Regions from separate parts of the Sporomusa rhizae genome, predicted to be linked through region 1. Evidence: a T-box and tRNA genes for the amino acid it is inferred to sense, from the RefSeq annotation. Region 1 holds a T-box; the other holds one or more tRNA genes.
What was found. A T-box is a leader RNA that pairs with one kind of tRNA and senses whether it is charged. The one in region 1 lies ahead of thrS (threonine--tRNA ligase), so its partner is inferred to be a tRNA-Thr.
Positions count from the first base shown of each region.

Region 2: it encodes a tRNA-Thr, which carries the amino acid that the T-box ahead of thrS (threonine--tRNA ligase) is inferred to sense. The anticodon was not compared.

Region 1 covers NZ_CP156925.1:5,056,088-5,065,939, reverse strand. The annotation lists gene SRRS_RS23690 (helix-turn-helix domain-containing protein) at 1-372, opposite strand, end outside; gene purB (adenylosuccinate lyase) at 579-1,937, opposite strand; gene SRRS_RS23680 (hypothetical protein) at 2,255-2,515, opposite strand; gene SRRS_RS23675 (hypothetical protein) at 2,615-4,096, shown strand; gene SRRS_RS23670 (Gfo/Idh/MocA family protein) at 4,417-5,409, shown strand; gene SRRS_RS23665 (class I SAM-dependent methyltransferase) at 5,451-6,062, shown strand; gene SRRS_RS23660 (hypothetical protein) at 6,192-6,764, shown strand; T-box leader at 6,864-7,116, shown strand; gene thrS (threonine--tRNA ligase) at 7,168-9,114, shown strand; partial or broken gene SRRS_RS23650 (KxYKxGKxW signal peptide domain-containing protein) at 9,197-9,253, shown strand; gene SRRS_RS23645 (serine hydrolase) at 9,478-9,852, shown strand, end outside.
Region 2 covers NZ_CP156925.1:5,692,934-5,702,785, reverse strand. The annotation lists partial or broken gene SRRS_RS26725 (M23 family metallopeptidase) at 138-533, shown strand; gene nrdD (anaerobic ribonucleoside-triphosphate reductase) at 687-959, shown strand; gene SRRS_RS26715 (HD domain-containing phosphohydrolase) at 1,094-2,350, shown strand; tRNA gene SRRS_RS26710 (tRNA-Thr) at 2,405-2,480, shown strand; gene SRRS_RS26705 (hypothetical protein) at 2,645-2,869, opposite strand; gene SRRS_RS26700 (sigma-70 family RNA polymerase sigma factor) at 2,964-3,449, shown strand; gene SRRS_RS26695 (Ig-like domain-containing protein) at 3,549-4,736, shown strand; gene SRRS_RS26690 (hypothetical protein) at 6,775-7,317, shown strand; gene SRRS_RS26685 (hypothetical protein) at 7,542-7,811, shown strand; gene SRRS_RS26680 (hypothetical protein) at 8,955-9,158, shown strand; gene SRRS_RS26675 (dienelactone hydrolase family protein) at 9,425-9,852, shown strand, end outside.

The DNA of each region.
Region 1 (9,852 bases):
ATTTAGTAGATGGCTTTCGTTTGCCTTTGCCGCAGCTAATGGTTCCATTCTCTTTCCGCAACAGGAAATGTGGGCATCTCCTGTTGCCGTTATCAGATTTCCGCATTGCGGGCAGATATAAAATGTTAGCTTTTTCATATTTCCTCCGACTGTTTCATTTATCACCATTTCCCCCAATAGGATCTCTTCAATATTGACTCCAAGTATTTGTGATAGTTCCGGGAGTAATGACACATCTGGACAACCAAGGCCACGTTCCCATTTACTTATTGCTTTGTCACTGATATTCAACAAATCAGCTACTTGCTTTTGTGTCATATCTTTTTCTTTTCGCAAAGTGTATATTAACTTGCCGATTTTATCGCAATTCATTAGTTTCACCTCACAAAGTTAGTTTAGACTATATTAAAAATACTATCAATAAACGAACCGTAGAGTTGCGAGTAATCATTCGTGACGGCTCTTGTCTTTATCGGGTCGGATCAAAGGACGGGGTATCGACATAGAGCGCTCCTGCCTTTGGCCTAAGTAAAAGGAAAAACCGACCCCAACGAGGTCGGCTTTCTGCAGGTTTTGCTTTACTTTATATGTTTGATCAAGGAAGCGGCCACACCGACATACTGTGACGGTGTCAAGGCCAGCAGGCGTTTTTTGTCTGCTTCCGGCAATTCTACACTTTCGATAAAGGCTTTAATGTCTTCTTCGCTAATACCTTTACCGCGGGTAATGGCTTTCAGTTTATCATAGGAATTGGCATGGCCGTGTTTGCGCATCACTGTTTGCACTGCTTCGGACAGAACTTCCCAAGCATGGTTCAGATCGGCGTCAAGTGCATCTTTATTAACTACTGTTTTTCTAAGGCCTTTTAAAGTATAAGTAATCGCAAGATGGGAATGGGCGATACCAGTGCCGATATTGCGCTGCGCCGAAGAGTCGCTGAGGTCACGCTGCAGACGGGAGATAGGCAGTTTGTTGGCCAGATGATCAAGAATTGCGTTGCTTAGGCCAAGGTTTGCCTCCGCGTTTTCAAAGTCGATGGGATTTACTTTATGCGGCATGGTCGATGAGCCTACTTCGCCGGCAATTGCTTTTTGCTTAAAGTAGCCAAGGGAAATATAAAGCCACATGTCGCGGTCAAAATCCAGAAGAATGTTGTTAAACCGTGTCATAGCATGGAACGATTCAGCCACATAGTCATGGGATTCAATCTGGGTTGTCAGCGGGTTGTAAGTCAAGCCAAGACTTTCGACAAAAGAACGGGAAACAGCTTCCCAATCAAGGTCCGGGTAGGCAATGTTGTGCGCGTTGAAGTTGCCGACGGCGCCGTTGAATTTGCCCAGATATTCCTGGGAGCGAATTTGTTTTAACTGACGGTTCCAGCGATAGACAAACACGGCTAATTCCTTGCCTACCGTTGTGGGGGAGGCAGCTTGTCCATGGGTATGGGCCAGCATAGGTATAGCTTTTTCTTCTTCCGCCATAGCTGTAACGGTTTGCACCAGATTTTCCGCAGCCGGCAGCCAGACTTTCTCGATGCCGTGCTTAAGCATCAGTGCGTAGGAAAGATTGTTGATATCTTCTGAAGTACAGGAGAAATGGATAAATTCCAGTATATCCGTGAGAGTCATGGCGCCTAGCGTTTCGCGGAGGAAATATTCGACCGCCTTTACATCGTGATTGGTAGTGCGTTCAATTTCTTTAATCCGTAGAGCCGCTTTATCATCGAAATTATCGACAATGTTGCGCAAAAAAGCGGTTTCTTCCGGGGTGAATTGGCGAATCTCAGCAAAGGCAGGATTATTTGCCATGGCAATGAGCCACTCTACTTCTACATGTACACGGTATTTTATTAAAGCCCATTCCGAAAAATAGTCGCCCAAAGGCTGGGTAATAGCTCCGTACCGCCCTTCCAGCGGTGTAAGCGATTTAATACTCATTTGTATCCCTCACCATTCTTTCAAAAATTAACAGCATCTATAAAATTGCGTCAAAATATATGCCTAGTATACTACATTACAGCCATAAAATGCCACGTTCTGGAGTAAATTCTTAACGGTTATCTCTTATTTTTTGTTTCCGCTTGGATGGATAAGCAAGGGAATACAGATTATTTAGAGTATTGTTAGATATACGACTCAAAAAGAGGTGGCAAAAGTGGGAGTGCTCGCAAGAAATTCACCCCTTAATAAGGTGTTCAGATGCTTCATCTGCGCCAAATTAAGGGGTGGTTTGTTTCTGCCCGAATCCGAATTTGTTAGCGGCTTTCCGTATTGTATAGGTTTTTATTATGCTGCTTGGTGATGTCTCCAGTCGTTTCAATCATTCCGGCAGATTTTAATTCTTCAGCTACCTGGAATAATGATTGGCGCTTAGTTTCAGGAAGATTGCTGACGAAACGGTTTATAGTTTTTCCAAACCTTATGAATACAGTCCTTATTTTTTGAGATTCAAAGACGGTAATTTTTGAAACTTGCGACTCATAAGATTGATTGGGTATTGTTGACCGTAAGGACATTTAGAACCGCCTGGCTGAGTTTAAAAATGCAATTGCAGGTAATTTGTAATGGTGATAGAATTTAATAGAATCAAGCTTATAGGTAAGGGGTTAGAAGGTATGAACCAGCATTGGGTTAGGTTCGCAGTATGGTCGTTGTTAAATCCAATTTGCATCATTGCATCTTTCGCTATTACGAATTACCTTGGAATGTATTATACAATCTCACCGAATGTCATCAGTTTTGCTAAAGAATTCTTCCCGGTATACGTCTTTTCCGGTATGTGTGCTCTAGTAGTGCAGATTATATTGGCTTGTGTGATAAGCAGAGCGATTTCTCCACAGGCGACGATTGCGAGAGTATTGGAAGCATTCCTTTATGCTCAGTATCCATTTATCGTATTTGTTTTTATCGCACCCTGCCTTTTTTCTAATATAGAAGGGAATATTATGGGCTTCTTATATATTCCGATCTTTTTAGTATTATCGGCGATAAGTGGTGTGGTTTCCTTACGTATTTATTACAAAAAAATTACGAGGCTTACAGAGAGCGAAGAATTCCATAAGGGTGGTTTCAAAGGAGTCGGTTACGTCCTACTGGCCTTTCTTATAATATCGCTTTTCTCAATCTACCAGTTCGGGTTCAATACTCACCTGGTCAAATACATGGGATGGCGGACTGACATACCGCAATACGCGGTCTCGCAGGCAATCAAGGCGATAAAAGAACGAAATTCCGAAGTTTTCGCTCAGTATGTCGACATTGATTCATTTCTTGTATCAACGGAAATGGCAGATAAAGCATTAGTAAAGGCTGAAATTCTTAATGCCGTTGAGCAAGGCCGTCTCTTAACCGGCGATGGTGAGAGAATGAGAATAGGCGAATGGGTCCTGGCTAAGCGAAATGCTAGGCGGGAAGTCGGTACATTTACCCAAATACCGGTTGTTGATTCATTTGCATTTTCCAACAAAGGCGATGTAACGAAGATGACGGTGAAGTTTAACTCAGATATCAATGGTGATGGGATAAGCGTGCCGGTTGTCCTTCAAAAAAGAAATGGAAGATACATAATTGCTAGCGGCTCAGATTTTCGTGCATTATTAAACAAAATTAATGATTACCATAAAGCTCTTGAGGCTTTTCCTTACCTTGCCAATGAGGACATTGCTCAATCTGCGATAACTGTAAATTTGCAAGATTTTTCAGCAAGTCTGCCGAAAAGCGGTTCCTTAGTAGATTCCTATTGGGTCGAGAATAAAGGGGAGATGAAGTCAACCTTTGAGGTGCTGCCTGTTAATATTACGGCTGAAGTAAATAATACCACTAATATACAATTGAACCGCGTTAACATTGTCGCAGTCTATCGCGATACGCGGACTAATCAGGTATTGGCCGTCGCGAGTGGTTATATGTATGGTGGTAAAGAGCTTATACAACCAAACGAAAAAAGAAATATTACTTTCGTCAGCCTTGTAAGTCCGGTATTAGTAGACGCGGTTGCAAGTGGCAAAGCAAAAGTAGCCGAGATATATCCCTCGAAAGCTTTTTCTGACGATGGGCAGAATTTAGATTTATTAAAAGTGCAAAGTCCGAAATTATGAGATGAATTAACATAAGGCAAAACTCGGGGTAGCGGAGGTTTCATCACATAATAGGATAAATAGACACCAAAGGCTTCAACCATCATCATGGTGGTTGAAGCTTTTTGCTTTGAAAAAATCGTAGTTTCCATATGTGAAGAGTCTGATTGCAAAAACATTCGAAGATGAGAACCGTATAACTGCTTATGGCGAAAATCTCCTGCTTATTCTACTGAATTTGGCAGGAGGTTTATAATTTTAAGGGAAGTAATATGTGTTAGCCCCAAAATGTTCCAATGGGAATTTGTGTACGCCAAGGTGATATAGAAAGTAGGGATACTGTGGTTCGTTTTGCAGTAATAGGAACGAATAAAATAACAGACAAATTTATAGCGGCTGCTGAGCGATGTAAAGAGTTTGAACTGGTGGCAGTTTATTCGAGAACTAAGGAGAGGGCAGTAGAATATGCCGGCAAGCATAATATTCCATTGGCATATAACGACTTAGACGATTTGGCGGCATGTAATGAGGTAGACGCCGTTTATGTGGCCAGCCCAAATAATTTACATGCTGAACATACTATTAAGATGTTAAACAGTAAAAAACACGTATTATGTGAAAAGACAATTGCCTCAAATAGCAGAGAATTAGCAGATATGCTACAAGCCGCTAACTATAATAGTGTTATTCTTCTGGAAGCAATGCGTCCTGTATTTGATCCTGGATTTAAAGCAATAGAATATGGTATAAGTAAGCTTGGAACAATTCGAAGAATTACGTTTCAATACTGCCAGTACTCTTCCCGATACGATAATTTTAAAAAGGGAATTATTGAAAATGCATTCAATCCCGTTTTTTCAAATGGAGCATTAATGGATATTGGCGTGTATTGTATTCATCCGTTGGTGAAACTCTTTGGTATGCCGCAAAAAATATGGGCTAACGCTATTATTTTAAATAATGGAGTAGATGGCGCCGGAACTATTATGGTCAAGTATGAAGGTATGCAAGGTGAATTAATCTATTCCAAGATTACCAATTCGATATTGCCAAGCCAAATTCAGGGGGAAAAGGGCTGCATGATCATTAAGGAAATCCATGATCCAAAGGAAATTACTATTATTTATAATGATGGCAATAAAGAGGATATTCCTATTGATAAGTGTGATAACAATATGTACTACGAAGTAGAAGAGATGATTCGGTTAATCAAAACCAAGTCTGATGCCCGGAAACATAATCAATATTCTCTCATGCAGCTCAGTATCATGGATGCAGTAAGGAAGCAGCTGGGAATTACCTTTCCCGCCGATTGCCGCTGGATTAACGACTGAAACTTAAAATGATTAGTGGTATTCACAAGGAGTGGTGCAAAATGGATTTTAACAGCCAGGCCATAATGTGGGATTCAGAAAGAAGAATAAAAAGGGCAAAACTTATTGCAGACCAGATAGCAGAGGCCGTTGAAATTAAAAAACACTATAATGCTTTGGAATTCGGTTGTGGAACAGGCCTGATTAGTTTTAACCTGTGTGACAAGCTCAACCATATAACCTGCATTGATACCTCGGCAGGAATGATTGATGCATTACATGCCAAAATTCAGCAGTGTAAAGTGGATAATATGGTGGCGTTCCAATGCGATATTAATGCCAGCCAAACAGTAGTACCTAAATATGATTTGATTTTTACATCAATGGCATTGCATCATATTGTCGATATTGAAACAACGCTGGTAAACTTATATCGCTCCTTGAACATAGGTGGATATTTATGTATCGTTGAGCTCGATGAGGATGACGGAAGTTTTCATAAATTGGAAGAAGGTTTTAATGGACATAATGGGTTTAATCAAAACGATCTAAAAAATGTACTCGGAAAAATTGGCTTTAAAGAAGTGGATTCGAATACTTTCTATAATGGCAAAAAAGTAATGGAAGAGGTAAGTGTCAATTATTCCTTGTTTATTATGACTGGAAAGAAATAATTAGCTAAAGTAATGATTATGAGCTTTATTCCAATAAAACCGGTATTGGAAGGATATGTTTTTAGAATTGAATGCTAATGAATTAGGGTTTTGATACTCGAAGCAGTTGTTAGAGAAAAGGAGGCAAATATGCGTAAAATAATATTCAAGACGTTTATCCTGTTTATGTTATTGGGGATAGCTGCTACTTCCATAGCCTGTGCGGCAGGTATTGAAGAAAAGCGCCAATCAATACGGGACATGGGAGATAGAACACTGGCAAGGCTGTACAAGCTACATCCGTCAGCCAGGGATGCGGTTGAGAACTCTGCGGGATATGCTGTATTCAGCAATCATGGGATAAAGCTATTGGTATTAGGTAGCGGTCATGGCCGGGGTATAGCTGTTAATAATAACAGTGGACGGGAAGTTTTCATGAAAAAAACTGAAATTGGTGTTGGGCTAGGTTTGGGATTAAAAGATTATAGTGAAATATTTGTCTTTGAGAAGGAAAGGGATTTAGCTCGGTTTATTGACAAAGGGTGGAGCTTTGGCGGCCAGGCTACATTAGCGGCAACCGACGGCGTTAATGGTGGTGCTTTTCAAGGGGCCGTCTCAATTTGGCCGGGAGCTTGGCTATATCAATTAACCGACAAAGGACTTGCTCTTGAAATTTCGGGACAGGGCACTAGGTATTATAAAGATAACGGCCTAAACCGCTAAACGGCATACAGAGTGAAAAAGTAATTAAGTTTGATACAAACTGCAAAAATTTGACAAATGGCTGTCTTTTGTACTACAATGGAATACATATTTAATAAGATCAAAACTGTGATAGAGAGAGTATCTGTTAATGAACCCGAGCAGAGATAGGATGTCACCGGCTGAAAGCATCCTTTCGGAGTTAATAGAGAAGACCACTCTTGAGTTGCGTGCTGAACGGAAATCATTTCATTTTCAATTAAGCATAGCCGCACACCTTGCGTTATCGAGGTTTTAAGCGATGTGCAAAGGATTGTTTCCTATTGGGCATAACCAGGGTGGAACCGTGTGAATAAAAGCTCTCACCCCTGATTTTTCAGGGGTGAGAGCTTTTATTATATAAAAAATAAAGAAAGAGGTGTTGATGGTGATTCGAGTAACGCTGAAGAACGGAATTTCAATAGAGGTGCCGTTCTCTACCACCTGTGCTGAAATTGCTAAACAAATCAGTTCGGGCCTTGCTAAAGAAGCACTTGCTGCTGAATTTGACGGAAAGGTGGTGGATCTAACGACCACCATCAGTGCGGATTGTTCTTTGCGCGTGGTTACTTTTGACGATGAAGCCGGTAAAAAGGTGCTGCGCCATACGGCTGCCCATGTTCTTGCACAAGCGGTTAAAAATCTTTACCCCCAGGTGAAACTTGCCATTGGACCGGCAATCGAAACCGGATTTTACTATGATTTTGACTCGGAAGTTTCGTTCTCAGCAGATGATTTGGGGAAGATTGAAAACGAAATGAAGCGGATTATCAAACAAAATTTGGCTCTGGAACGCTTTGTACTTAACCGCGCGGAGGCAATACAGTTTGCCGAGCAGAGTAATGAACCGTACAAGGCAGAATTAATTAGGGAACTGCCTGATGGTCAGCCAATTACATTTTACCGGCAGGGGGATTTTGTTGACCTTTGTGCGGGGCCCCATTTACCCAATACGGGCAGGATAAAGGCCGTGAAGCTTATTTCCTGTACGGGAGCTTATTGGCGAGGCAATTCCAATAACAAAATGCTCCAACGTATTTACGGAACAGCTTTTACTAAGCAGTCGGAGTTAGATTCTTATCTGACTGCGCTGGAAGAAGCAAAAAAACGTGATCATCGAAAAATTGGCAAAGAACTCGATTTATTCTCCATTGATGAATACATCGGTCCGGGGCTTATCCTTTGGCATCCTAAGCTTTCTGTTGTGCGCGAGGAAATAGAGCTATACTGGCGTAAAGAACACCGCAGGCGTGGCTATGAATATATCTATACTCCTCACATTGGACAAAGTAATCTCTGGGAAACTTCAGGACATTTGGACCATTTTGCCGAAGGCATGTACCCGGCAATGAAAATGGCCGCCAAGGATGAAGCTGAGAATACTCGCTATTATGTAAAACCTATGAGTTGTCCGTTCCATGTGAGAATGTATAAGACCAGACCACGCAGTTATCGAGAACTGCCAATTCGCTGGTGCGAGCTTGGCAGTGTTTACCGCTTTGAAAAATCAGGGGCTTTGCATGGTATGCTGCGTGTACGGGGCTTTACTCAGGATGACGCTCATATTGTTTGTACCGAAGATCAGTTTGTGGATGAAGTAAATAATGTTCTTGATTTTGCGCTTGCTATCAATAAGGCGTTTGGTTATGACAAACTTAACGTATATCTCTCTGTGCGTGATCTTCAGGACAAAGAGAAATTCATTGATAATGAGCCTGTGTGGCAACTGGCCGAAAGCACCCTGGAAAAGATTCTCGGGGATCGGGGAATTGAATTTAAAAAGGATATTGGCGGTGCTAAGTTTTATGGTCCGGCCATTGATTTAAAGGCCGTAGATGCTATGGGACGTGAATGGCAGGGAACAACGATTCAATTAGACATGAACTTACCCGAGCGGTTTGGCATGACCTATGTCGGCTCTGATGGTAAAGAGCACACGCCCATCATGCTGCACAGAACTTTGCTTGGCTCGATGGAACGCTTTGTTGGAACATTGATTGAACACTATGCGGGGGCTTTTCCGGTATGGCTTGCACCTGTGCAAGTAAAGATATTAGCCATATCGGAAAGAAATCATGAGTATGCAAATAAAGTTCTGAAAACATTAAGGAAGTCAGATATAAGGGTCGAACTGGATGACCGGAGTGAAAAAATCGGTTACAAAATTCGTGAAGCTCAGTTGGGAAAAGTGCCATATATGCTTATCCTCGGGGATAAAGAACAAAATGAGAATGTGGTTGCGGTCAGGGACCGGAAGAACGGTGAAACAAAAACAATGAGTATGGAAGCGTTTCTTGCTTTAATCGACGACGAGATAGTGAACAAGAAGTAATATGAAGGGGAGTAAGGCTGGAATGCTTTACTCCCTTTTCATGATACAGTTTAACCGTATTGGCTTAATCACGTAATAATATAAAAAAACAATAAAGTCTGGGAGGAATTGGGTGGCGAGTACCGAAAGTATACAATGAAACATATTTGAATATGTGCACTGCTTTGTTTCCATACGCATTTGTAATCCGGATGCGGACGCAGACAAAATCCAGTAAAAGGAAGACTTTGGGGTCAGAGTCGTCGTTTTGCTGGATTTTTTTATTGTCTGGCGGCGCGGCCCCTAGGGCAAAGGGCGGCTCCATTACTTACAGGCCGAGGCTTGGAAGCTTTTGGTTGAACCAAATTAGGAAGGGAGAGAAAAATGAAAAACATGAAGTTTGTAGTAGTAGCATTTACTTTGGTTGTACTTCTGGGTGCGGCCATTTTCCCTGGTACAGTGAGTGCCAGCGAAAAGATCACGCCGCAATGGATTGCTGATCAGATCAAAAAAGAATGCAAAGACCAGACCACCTATCATTCGGTTTATGTTAAGCTTCTAGACTCAGGCGAGGAAACATACCTGAACCCCATGCGGCACAAATCGGCTAGCTTGATTAAAGTGTTCATCATGGCCGAAGCTTTCAACCAGAAAAACCAGGGAAAGTTAGACTTCAATGAAATTATCACCATTAACAAGCAGGACAAATTTGCCTGGGGTGCTCTGGACAAAGTTCCCGATGGTACTAAGGTAACGGTT
Region 2 (9,852 bases), 640 kb from region 1:
TATCCGGAATGGTAGTCATTCGGCATTCTTCGCAAACTACGGAAAGTGTTCCGGCAATGGTTTCGCAGCCTGTCAGAGCTAGTGAAGCCAGGCCAGTTCAAGAGCTGGAGAAAAACGCGAGAAGTATGGATAAATTGGCCAATAAGCCTTCGCTTTGGCCTGTTACCGGAGAGATTACCTCAGTATTTGGCTGGCGAAACTCGCCATGGGGCGGCGGCAGTGAATTTCATCCGGGAATTGACATCGCCAACAATATGGAGACGCCGATTGTTGCCACTGCCGACGGTGAGGTTGTACAGAGTGAACCGGCTGGCGGCTATGGCAATATTGTGAAAATTAATCATGGCAATGGTATTGAAACAATTTACGGACACAATGCCCACTTAGCTGTAAACGCCGGACAAAGTGTTAAGAAAGGCCAAGTTATAGCCTATTTGGGGAATACAGGGAGAAGTACGGGACCACATCTTCATTATGAAGTCCGGGTTAATGGTACCGCAGTTGATCCTATCAGCTTTCTTGTCGCTTATTAAAAGCTGTATTTGTGTGAAGCCTTGAACAATAATGATCAGCTATATTTCACCTGAAAGTAAGTCGCATTATGGAAACCAGCAGCTGCAAATAGGACAAATTCTTCATTGACTAGTGGTGAATAAAGGTTCATATTATTATTGGAGGCGATGCATATGATGGTAAATGGTGTTACAGTTGTTGCCGAAGATGATATTACCGAAGAGGAAATCACGGCTATTGTAAGTGAGGAATTGCAGCTCTGGAAGCAAAAAGGAAAAGAACTGGGCAAAGTAACTTTGAGTCTGGACGGCGAAGAAATAGTCGTAAAGGCGGTTGAACGTTCCCCGATTAGGCGGATTAGGCGGATAACCGGTTATCTAAGTACAGAAGACCGTTTTAATGCGGCCAAACAGGCGGAGTTGACTGATAGAGTAGTACATTTCTAGAGTTATTGAGGATACAATTGCTAACTATTTGTTAAGTTTTAGTTGAGTATATAGAATATTAAATAGTAAAATATAACTATCCGTGATAATATAAAATTATTACGGATAATTTTTTATTTTAGGAGCGGAAAAAAGTGCTGTTTAATATTCGGCCAAGTAATTTGGTGAGTGCATTATCAATAGCGTTGGAATTATCTACAGACGGAATTTCCCGGCACCATTGGCGGACAGCGCTAATTGCGAACAAAATTGCAGAACATATTGGCCTCGAGTATAGAGATCGGCAGATCCTTGTCTTTGCTTCGCTGCTGCATGATATTGGGGCTGTGTCTAATTGGTATGAGAAAAAGAAGTTGTTAACGCTAAATGTAACCCATGACGTATATCGTCATGCCGAAGCTGGATATTTCCTCCTGAAGGATTCGCCGCATTTTGGGATGCTTGCTGAACCTATACGCTATCACCATGACGCTTGGGCAGGACCCAATCCTTCCGGTCTCGAAGGGAAGGAGATTCCGCTTTCTAGCAGGATTATAAATTTGGCCGACCGATTGGAAGTATTACTTAAGGATAAAGTCTACATATTTGAGCAGTGCCAGGATATTCTTGCCGCGATCGATGAGTTAAGCGGCAACTATTTTGACCCTGACTTGGTACGGGCTTTACATGAATTTAGCGGGCAAGAGAGCTTTTGGCTGGATTTAACCAACCCGCATTATTATCAGAACTTTTTCCGTCAATTTGATGCCAACGGACATATAGTGTTTAACATAGATGCCATTGTCAACATTGCGGAGATTTTTGCTACAATCATTGACCGGACCAGTAGCTTCACAGGCATGCATTCCCGTAGCGTCGCCCTGGTTTCGGAGTTTTTGGCTCGAATTAAAGGATATAGCCAGGAAGAAGTGAAACTGATGAAAATTGCCGGGCTATTTCATGACCTGGGAAAATTGGCTATACCCAATGATATCCTGGAAAAGCAAAGTGGATTGACGGACAAAGAATTTTCGATAATCAAGCAGCATCCCTACTATACCTACAGGATACTTGAGCAGATTGACGGCTTTTCCCTGGTAGCTGAATGGGCGGCTTTCCATCACGAGACATTGGACGGAGTCGGTTATCCGTTTCGCATTCAGGAACCTTCTCTTAGACTTGGCTCCCGGATAGTCGGCGTAGCAGATGTGTTTGTGGCTTTAAGTGAGCATAGACCATACCGGGCATCACTGCCTTTGGCGGAAATTGAAAAAATCATGCGTGGGATGGTGGAACGCCGCAAACTAGACGGTTGTATTGTAGCTGATTTGTTCAGTAATATAGATAATCTAAGTAATTTGGTTAACCAAATTTTGACGATGACGACCCCAGATAGTCAGCACGGCAACTAAGAATTGCTGAGTTGACTTTTCCCTTCCCAGCGAGTAAAATGATAATGTCAAAATGCCGGTATAGCTCAGCTGGTAGAGCATCTCATTCGTAATGAGAGGGTCACAGGTTCGAATCCTGCTATCGGCTCCAGTAAAATCAAGGCTCTGTGGGGTGTTCCTGCAGGGTCTTTTTATTTTTTGTCTTCCGATTTGTCTCCAGTCAGGGGTAAAAAATAAAATTTCACACATGTTAACACACTATAACACATGAAAATAATTTATCTTTATTTTTATTTAATTTTTCTTCTAACCATCTCAGCGAGGCGCGTTTTTCAACTGAATGAAATGCGAATATTTTTTATAAGTCACAGATACATCACTATGACCTAAACGCATGGAAACATAGCTTGGGTGATGCTGCTCTAATATTTCATCCTTGTATACCGCATGGCTAAGGATTCTTCTAATGACGGCGCGATTGTATTCTAACAGCGCTTTTCCTACCAGTTTATCTGACTTTTTTTCGTCATAAACCTTCATGCTTCCTTCTGTAGATAAGCTTGACAGCTAATAAACACTCAGCAAACCCTCGGGAAACCGGGGGTTATTTTATTTTTTCCGGGAGGGGAGTCAAATAGATAAACAACATATTGGTCAGCAATTTAAACCGCTCGTTAAGAAGTACGCAGGTATATATAGAAGAAGTGTTCCGGATGCGGAATCCGCAGCGTGGCTGGCCTTACTGCAAGCTATTCATAGTTTTAATCCCGACATTGGAGTTCCACTGGCCGGCTATCTTGAAAGCTGGGTGAAATACGGCCTGCTGAATCTTTGGCGAAAAAAAATAAAAAGAAAGCGAATGGAGTACCAGGGGGATAAGGCCCTTGAGTATGTGGCAGCTCCCGACGATCCTCAGGCTGAGCTAATATACAAGGAAACATTTGAAAGAATGCTGGCGGCGCTGCAAGCGTTGCCTCCCCGGCAACTGCTTGTATTAATTCACGTTTTTGTCTACGGTCATAGGTTGGCAAACATAGCGCAATTACTGGGAATTACGGCGCAGGCAGTCAATCAATTAAAAAATAGAGCGTTAGCCCGTTTAAAAAAACGACTTGCATGAATGTATCTAAGTGAAAGCCGATGTACAGGAAACACACAATGAAAATAAGAGTTCCTTGGCTATGTTGGGTTTCAAAATAATTTAATTGGAGGAATGTAAATGGCTACAGTAGGACAAAAGTTAACAGCACCAGAGGCAGGGTGGAAAAGAATAAACTTAACACTAGATAATGTTTCTTATGGTGGGGGTACAGATTCTTATAAATATGGCGCTAATACAGCCTATTTGGGAGATACCTTAAGATTAAATGTAAAAGGGGCATGGGTGAAGCTCAATTTTAATGGGGACAGAATTAGAATTATTGGCACCTCATCAGATGGTTATGATACCAGTATAAAAATAAATATAGACGGGGAAGATTTTACTTTTTCCGAACGTACTGGAGCTTTCATTTGGCAAGCATTAGTATTTGAAAAAACAGGAATGTCTAATAGTGAACATACGGTTACGATTACGAGAATTTCTGAGTACAAGGGGGATAATCTCCAGGTGCATATTGACGCAATCGATATTGACGAAAATGGAGAATTTCTTCCGTATAATCCATCCCCAGTTCCTGTACCAACAAACCTAACTGTCACTGCAGGTGACGCAAAAGTAACTCTCAACTGGAACGCAGTTACCGGCGTAACTGGCTACAACGTAAAACGAGCTACAACTGCAGGAGGCCCGTATACTACTATCGCCAGCAACGTGTCTGGTACCAGCTATGTAGATTCTGCAATAACCAATGGTACTACCTACTATTATGTAGTGACTGCAATTACCGCTAATGGCGAAAGTGGAAATTCTAATAAAGCGTCGGCTACACCGACCGCACCACCAGATCCCAAATTACATATCGTCCTAGAAGTAGGAGAACAAATCCAACTTATTGGAAATATTCTCCCTGAAATCATTGGCGATCCTAACCTAGAATGGAATTCCGCCTTCCCCAACATTGCTTCGGTTGATGCGACTGGTAAGGTAACGGCCCATGCCGAAGGTGTAACCCGTATTCAGGTCAAGACTGTAGACGGTACATGGACAGACTACGCTCTGGTAGAAGTCATAGCCAAAGAATACCGGCTGTCCATTCTCCTAAAAGTGGGCGAGAGCTGCCTGCTAAAATTTGCGGCTGACAAGGACGTCATCTGGCAGTCAGGCGACTCGGCAGTGGCTACCGTTGACCCCAGCAACGCGCCGATAACCAGAGTAACGGCCCGTGCCGGAGGCCTGTCGTTGGTTACAGTTAAGACCGCGGACGGCAGCAAGCGAGACCAGATTTATGTAACGGTTATTAAGTAAGGAACGTAACGAATCCGCTCTATCCTTCGGGCTAGGGCGGCTTTTTTATTTTGGGCAGAAAAATAAGCTGGCTTTCCGGCTCGCTTTTCAACCTAGGACTGAATAAGGGTAATTTTCAGCGTAATATATTGGTGATGGGTATTTGATTATTTATAAATTGTTCTAAACGAAATTATTGATTTGTTTAGAATGATTGATAATCATTCATCAACACTTACGTTGCATATTTTCTTGCAATATAAATGCGCTGAAAAAAGTAGCATTTTCGGCAACATAAAAAATAGATTGCAGTATTCATTTGGTAAATGTTTTTCATTGTTAGAAAGTTGGGTGTGAAGACGGCGACTGGTTTGGTAATCTCACAGCTAACGTCGAATGTTATATGCATTAATTATTTTATACGCCGCATCCTCCGGGATGCGGTTTTTTATTTCTAAAGAAATTCTAAAAATAACCAAGTACTATAAAAGTATTCGAAGTAATCCAATCTACATAACCCCTCTAAAATACCCGGTCTGCCACGCCGGGTATTTTTATTTCCACTTATTCCCGCTTGCTGACTACAAACACATGTTCTAACATGGCATTGAGGTGGTACATATGAGAACGTTCGTCGGGATTACAGCGCTACACGACAAACAGGGAAATATATACCCAATGGTAATGCATTGGCCGGATGGAAGACAATGGACCGTCGATAAAATCGTGGACATTCGCAAGGCGGTACCAAGTTGGCTAAAAGCGGGGAGGTGCGGAGAATGCAAAAAAATATGAAGAGCGGACGGGCGCCACTCTTCATTGGAGGAGGTTACCTGGGACCTTAGGTACCTGCTATATATTATGTAAAATATGATCGAAGTGTTAAATGATTTTTTTAATTGAGGTGCGGAGGGCGAGTGAAAAAAATAGCCCAGTATTAGCCGGGCTATTGGTATAGGCCAATTAAAATCGACGAAAACGTCTAAATCGACCGAATGGGAAGAAAGGGAAGAATGGGAAGAAACCGAACCCACCAAAGCCACCGAAGCCGCGTCCCCCGAATCTACCGAAGCCACCAAAACGAGGAGGATCGCCAGGAGGATCATCCATAGCCATAAAATCCGATGGTGTACCACATGTAGGGCATTCTTCAGAGCGGCTGACATCGTACTCATTGTCACAGCAGGGGCACACTCTACAGACCTCATAGCAGCATTTTTCATAAACTCTATGCTTTGAAGTATAAGTTCCAACACATCTTCTATGACATGGTCTGCATCTATGTTTTGGCATACACTCATCATCACGCATACGGTATTCCATTATCATACCTCCACAATATTTTTCTGAGGGGCCTATTATATTTTATGCGTAGTACTAACTACCTGTTACGTCAATTAGTGCTTATTAGGTAATCTAAAACGAGGTGCAGACGATGCCAAAGAAAACAGTAGAGAACTAAAATTTGCGAGTAATACATTACTCTTTTCTTTTACCTAAAATCAAACCTGGGCAGTAAGCCCAGGTAAAAGAGGTTAGTCTCGGTGATAGATTTGATGGTGATGCCAGACTTTTAAGCCAACGTACACCACGGCACCTATAGCCAAGAATTTTAATAATGGGGAGTCGCCACAGCAATCGCGATGCGAATGATGATGATGACACATTATTAATCACCTCCAAATCTAGTTTGCCACTTATCATGATAATTATTGCTGGAGGCGATATCAATGGCGCGACGGGAACCTGTTCAGATTCAGAGTGTCGATTCTGTGTGACAATTGGACACAGAATAAGTGGGGAATTTTAGCCGCATCCTTGGGGGGGCGGCTTTCCTATCTCTAAAGTAATTCTAAAGTTAGTTATTTAAAATAAAAACATCTCCTCAATTAATACCATAAACCCCATGCTGCCCGGCCCGTGTTGCTGGGCATTTTTTTTATTTTCTGGCGCAGGAAGCAGCTTTCCATCTCTCAGCCGTAAAGGTTGGGGAATGGGTTTTTGGTATTAAACTTATACACTGGGAAAGAATAAGTTTAAAGAGTAAGGAGGTTCTGAAATGAGTAATCAAGTTATACTATGGAGCCTGACGATTTTACCTTGGCTTACATTATTTTTCATGCCCAAAGACGCTAGAAAGCGGTTTATGCCTGTAGCGCAATTTTCTATAATTACAAGTATATTATTTATAGAGATGGGGCAAACTTTTGGCTGGTTCGTTTGGGAAGAAGCGGCTTATCCACTTAAATCACCATCATACATCTTCGGATCAAATACCGTTGCTACTATATGGCTTTTTTATTTTTTGTACGGTCGGTTTTGGACATACTTAGCAGTGGATACAGTACTAAACTTCGGCTTTATATATTTATTTCATGTTTATTATCTTGGCAATAGAGGAATTTTTCACGAAGTAAGTCTTGATCCTTTATTAAATGTGATATATGCAATTATAATTGGTATTCTGCTATATGGTTATCAGATGTGGCAAGAAGGTATCTTTGCGAGTACTGAAGCTAAATCCACCAGCCACGTTACTAACCTGCAACCAGCAGCAACCAAACCATTGCCTGAAAGCCACAAAGATAACGATGACAAATAAAGGGCCAACTTTGAATTGATTCCAGTAGCATAAATGCCCCGAACTGATCACAGCCGCCTGCCGGGTTCGTCCTGGCGGGCGGCTTTTATTGTTTATTAAAAAGCGGTACAGTATAGGTTAAAGAGTTGTCACTGGAACTTTTTAACTGAAAGATTCTAAAGGAATTCTAAAACTTGTGTAATATTATGTAAACGTGATTTCAATATTCTACGAGGAGGTTTTACATGAAAGATGTAAAAAAGAAAATTATGGTGTTTTCTATGTTAGGCTTAATGCAAGCGGGATTGTTTACGGGTGTGGCATCGGCATCACCTCGATATGCTACTGCATCAGATCCGTCATCCTTTTTTTCATATTTAATGCAATGCTGTGAAGATATCTTCTGTCAGAAGCAGTGTAGCGATTTACAGACAGATTGCGAGCAAGTTCTTTCGGAAAAAGGTAGAAATACGAATAATTTCTATCTACAATTTCAAAAGAAATGTAATAAATAAAATACATAACCCGGATAGCGTTTATTCGCTGTCCGGGCTTTTCACTATATAGAATATATTTTATCTTCAAAAATCAGCTTCCAGTAGCGTGATAGCTACCATGACTGTATCCGCCTGTCGGGTAACTGGTGGGCGGTTTTCCATTTACAGCTGCTATTTGGCACTAATTAAATGAACAATTTTTTCTGTAGCAAAACTGCTCAACTATTCATAGATTATAATATGTATACCCCTTACTTTATGGGATAGGAGGCGCACATATGGGATTCGGTGGCTTTGGAGGTCGAGGCTTTGGTGGTTGCTTTATAATAGTTATCATTATCCTTTTGTTGTTCTGCTTCTGTAGAGATGAGTGTAGCCCGACCTGTTAAGTAATTTTGCCATACGCCAAAACCAAGCGTTACATTCTGTTTATCTCCTTTATCAACGAGCCGTTCACAGTGAACGGCTTTTCCATTCATTCCCATCAAAGGTTAACTATGGTTTGCAGGTTGTCTACAAAACCCATTTTTTTGTTTGTCCGCAACCTGTCTAATATACAAGAAACATACAGTAAATCGGACGCTTTTATTTGTAGCAAAACTGCTCAAATCTTCATAGATTATAGTGTACCATTTACTCTATGCGATGAGGAGGTTTAGTTTATGGGTTTTGGTGGATTTGGAGGCTGTGGAGGACGTAATGGCTTTAGTGGGATCATAATAATTATAATTATTCTTTTATTTTTCTGCTGCTTTGAAGATGAGTGTAGCCCAACCTGTTAAGTGATTTCAAATTAAAGCCAAACCACAACGCAACATAAGAGATACCTTATAAGGCATCACTAGCACTAGTGATGCCTTATAACAAGGTACAAATGAAAATATTCGTAGCAATGACAGATTATGATATTTATAGAAACGATCACCCTCGGGAAACCGGGGGTTATTTTATTTTTTCAAGAAGGGAATGATACCATGTTGGCAGTTCTTAAGAAATTGCCACCAGGGCAACTGCTTGTATTAATTCATGCTTTTATTTACGGCCGTAGGCTGCCGAAATAGTGCATTCAACCAATTTTCTGGGGGATGGACTTTTTTTCTTGGATTTTAGAGTATATAATGTTATAATATTACCAAAATATGGAAATAAGGATGTGGTATTATGGTTAATGGCAGTGGAGAAACATTGATACAAAAGTTAACAACGCGCATACAAGAACAGCTAATAATAAATGGGATTACCGATTTCAAATGTGCTGATGGGAACTTTTATTTTGAGAATACTGATGAAAAGTCCAAAGCAAATGATATAATTCGTAATTGGTTAATCCATTTCCTTGAGAATGATGCAGAACATTTAATGTAATTTGCTGCTTGCCGGGTTGCCCTGGTGGGCTCATAAATTAAAAGCCATTGATCAGGAAAGGCTTTTTGTTTATTTAGCTATTAATTTTTCTAGCTCTTCTTAGAAGGGGCTTTTTTGTAAATGAACCCGTATCTTTGAAAAAAGATGGGGGTTCATTTTTCTTGTAGTAATCCTGAAAAGGTATTGTTTTTTATACTATGAGTTCCGGTAGCTTGCATACCCTAATGCCGTTGCTGACATAGTAATAAGGAATGGAGGGGTACGCTTTGAAAATAACAGAAGAATTAGTACATATTCCGGCAAATCAAGCGGTAATAGAAGGGGCGCTTCGAGTACCGCCGGCGCCCTGCGGCATAGTTTTGTTTGCCCATGGCAGTGGCAGCAGCCGCCATAGTCCCAGAAACAATTTTGTGGCGCGGGTACTGAATGAACATGGCATGGCCACTTTGCTTATGGATTTACTGACAATTGAGGAAGACCGTGATTATGAGACCAGATTTGATATCACGCTGTTAACCGGACGTTTGGTAACTGCTACTACCTGGGTCAGAGAACAAAGTAAAGCTAAAGAGCTGCCGGTAGGTTACTTTGGGGCAAGTACAGGGGCGGCCGCCGCCTTGAAGGCCGCTGTTGTGGGAAAATCGGTCGGTGCGGTGGTATCACGCGGAGGACGCCCTGATTTAGCAGGAACTGA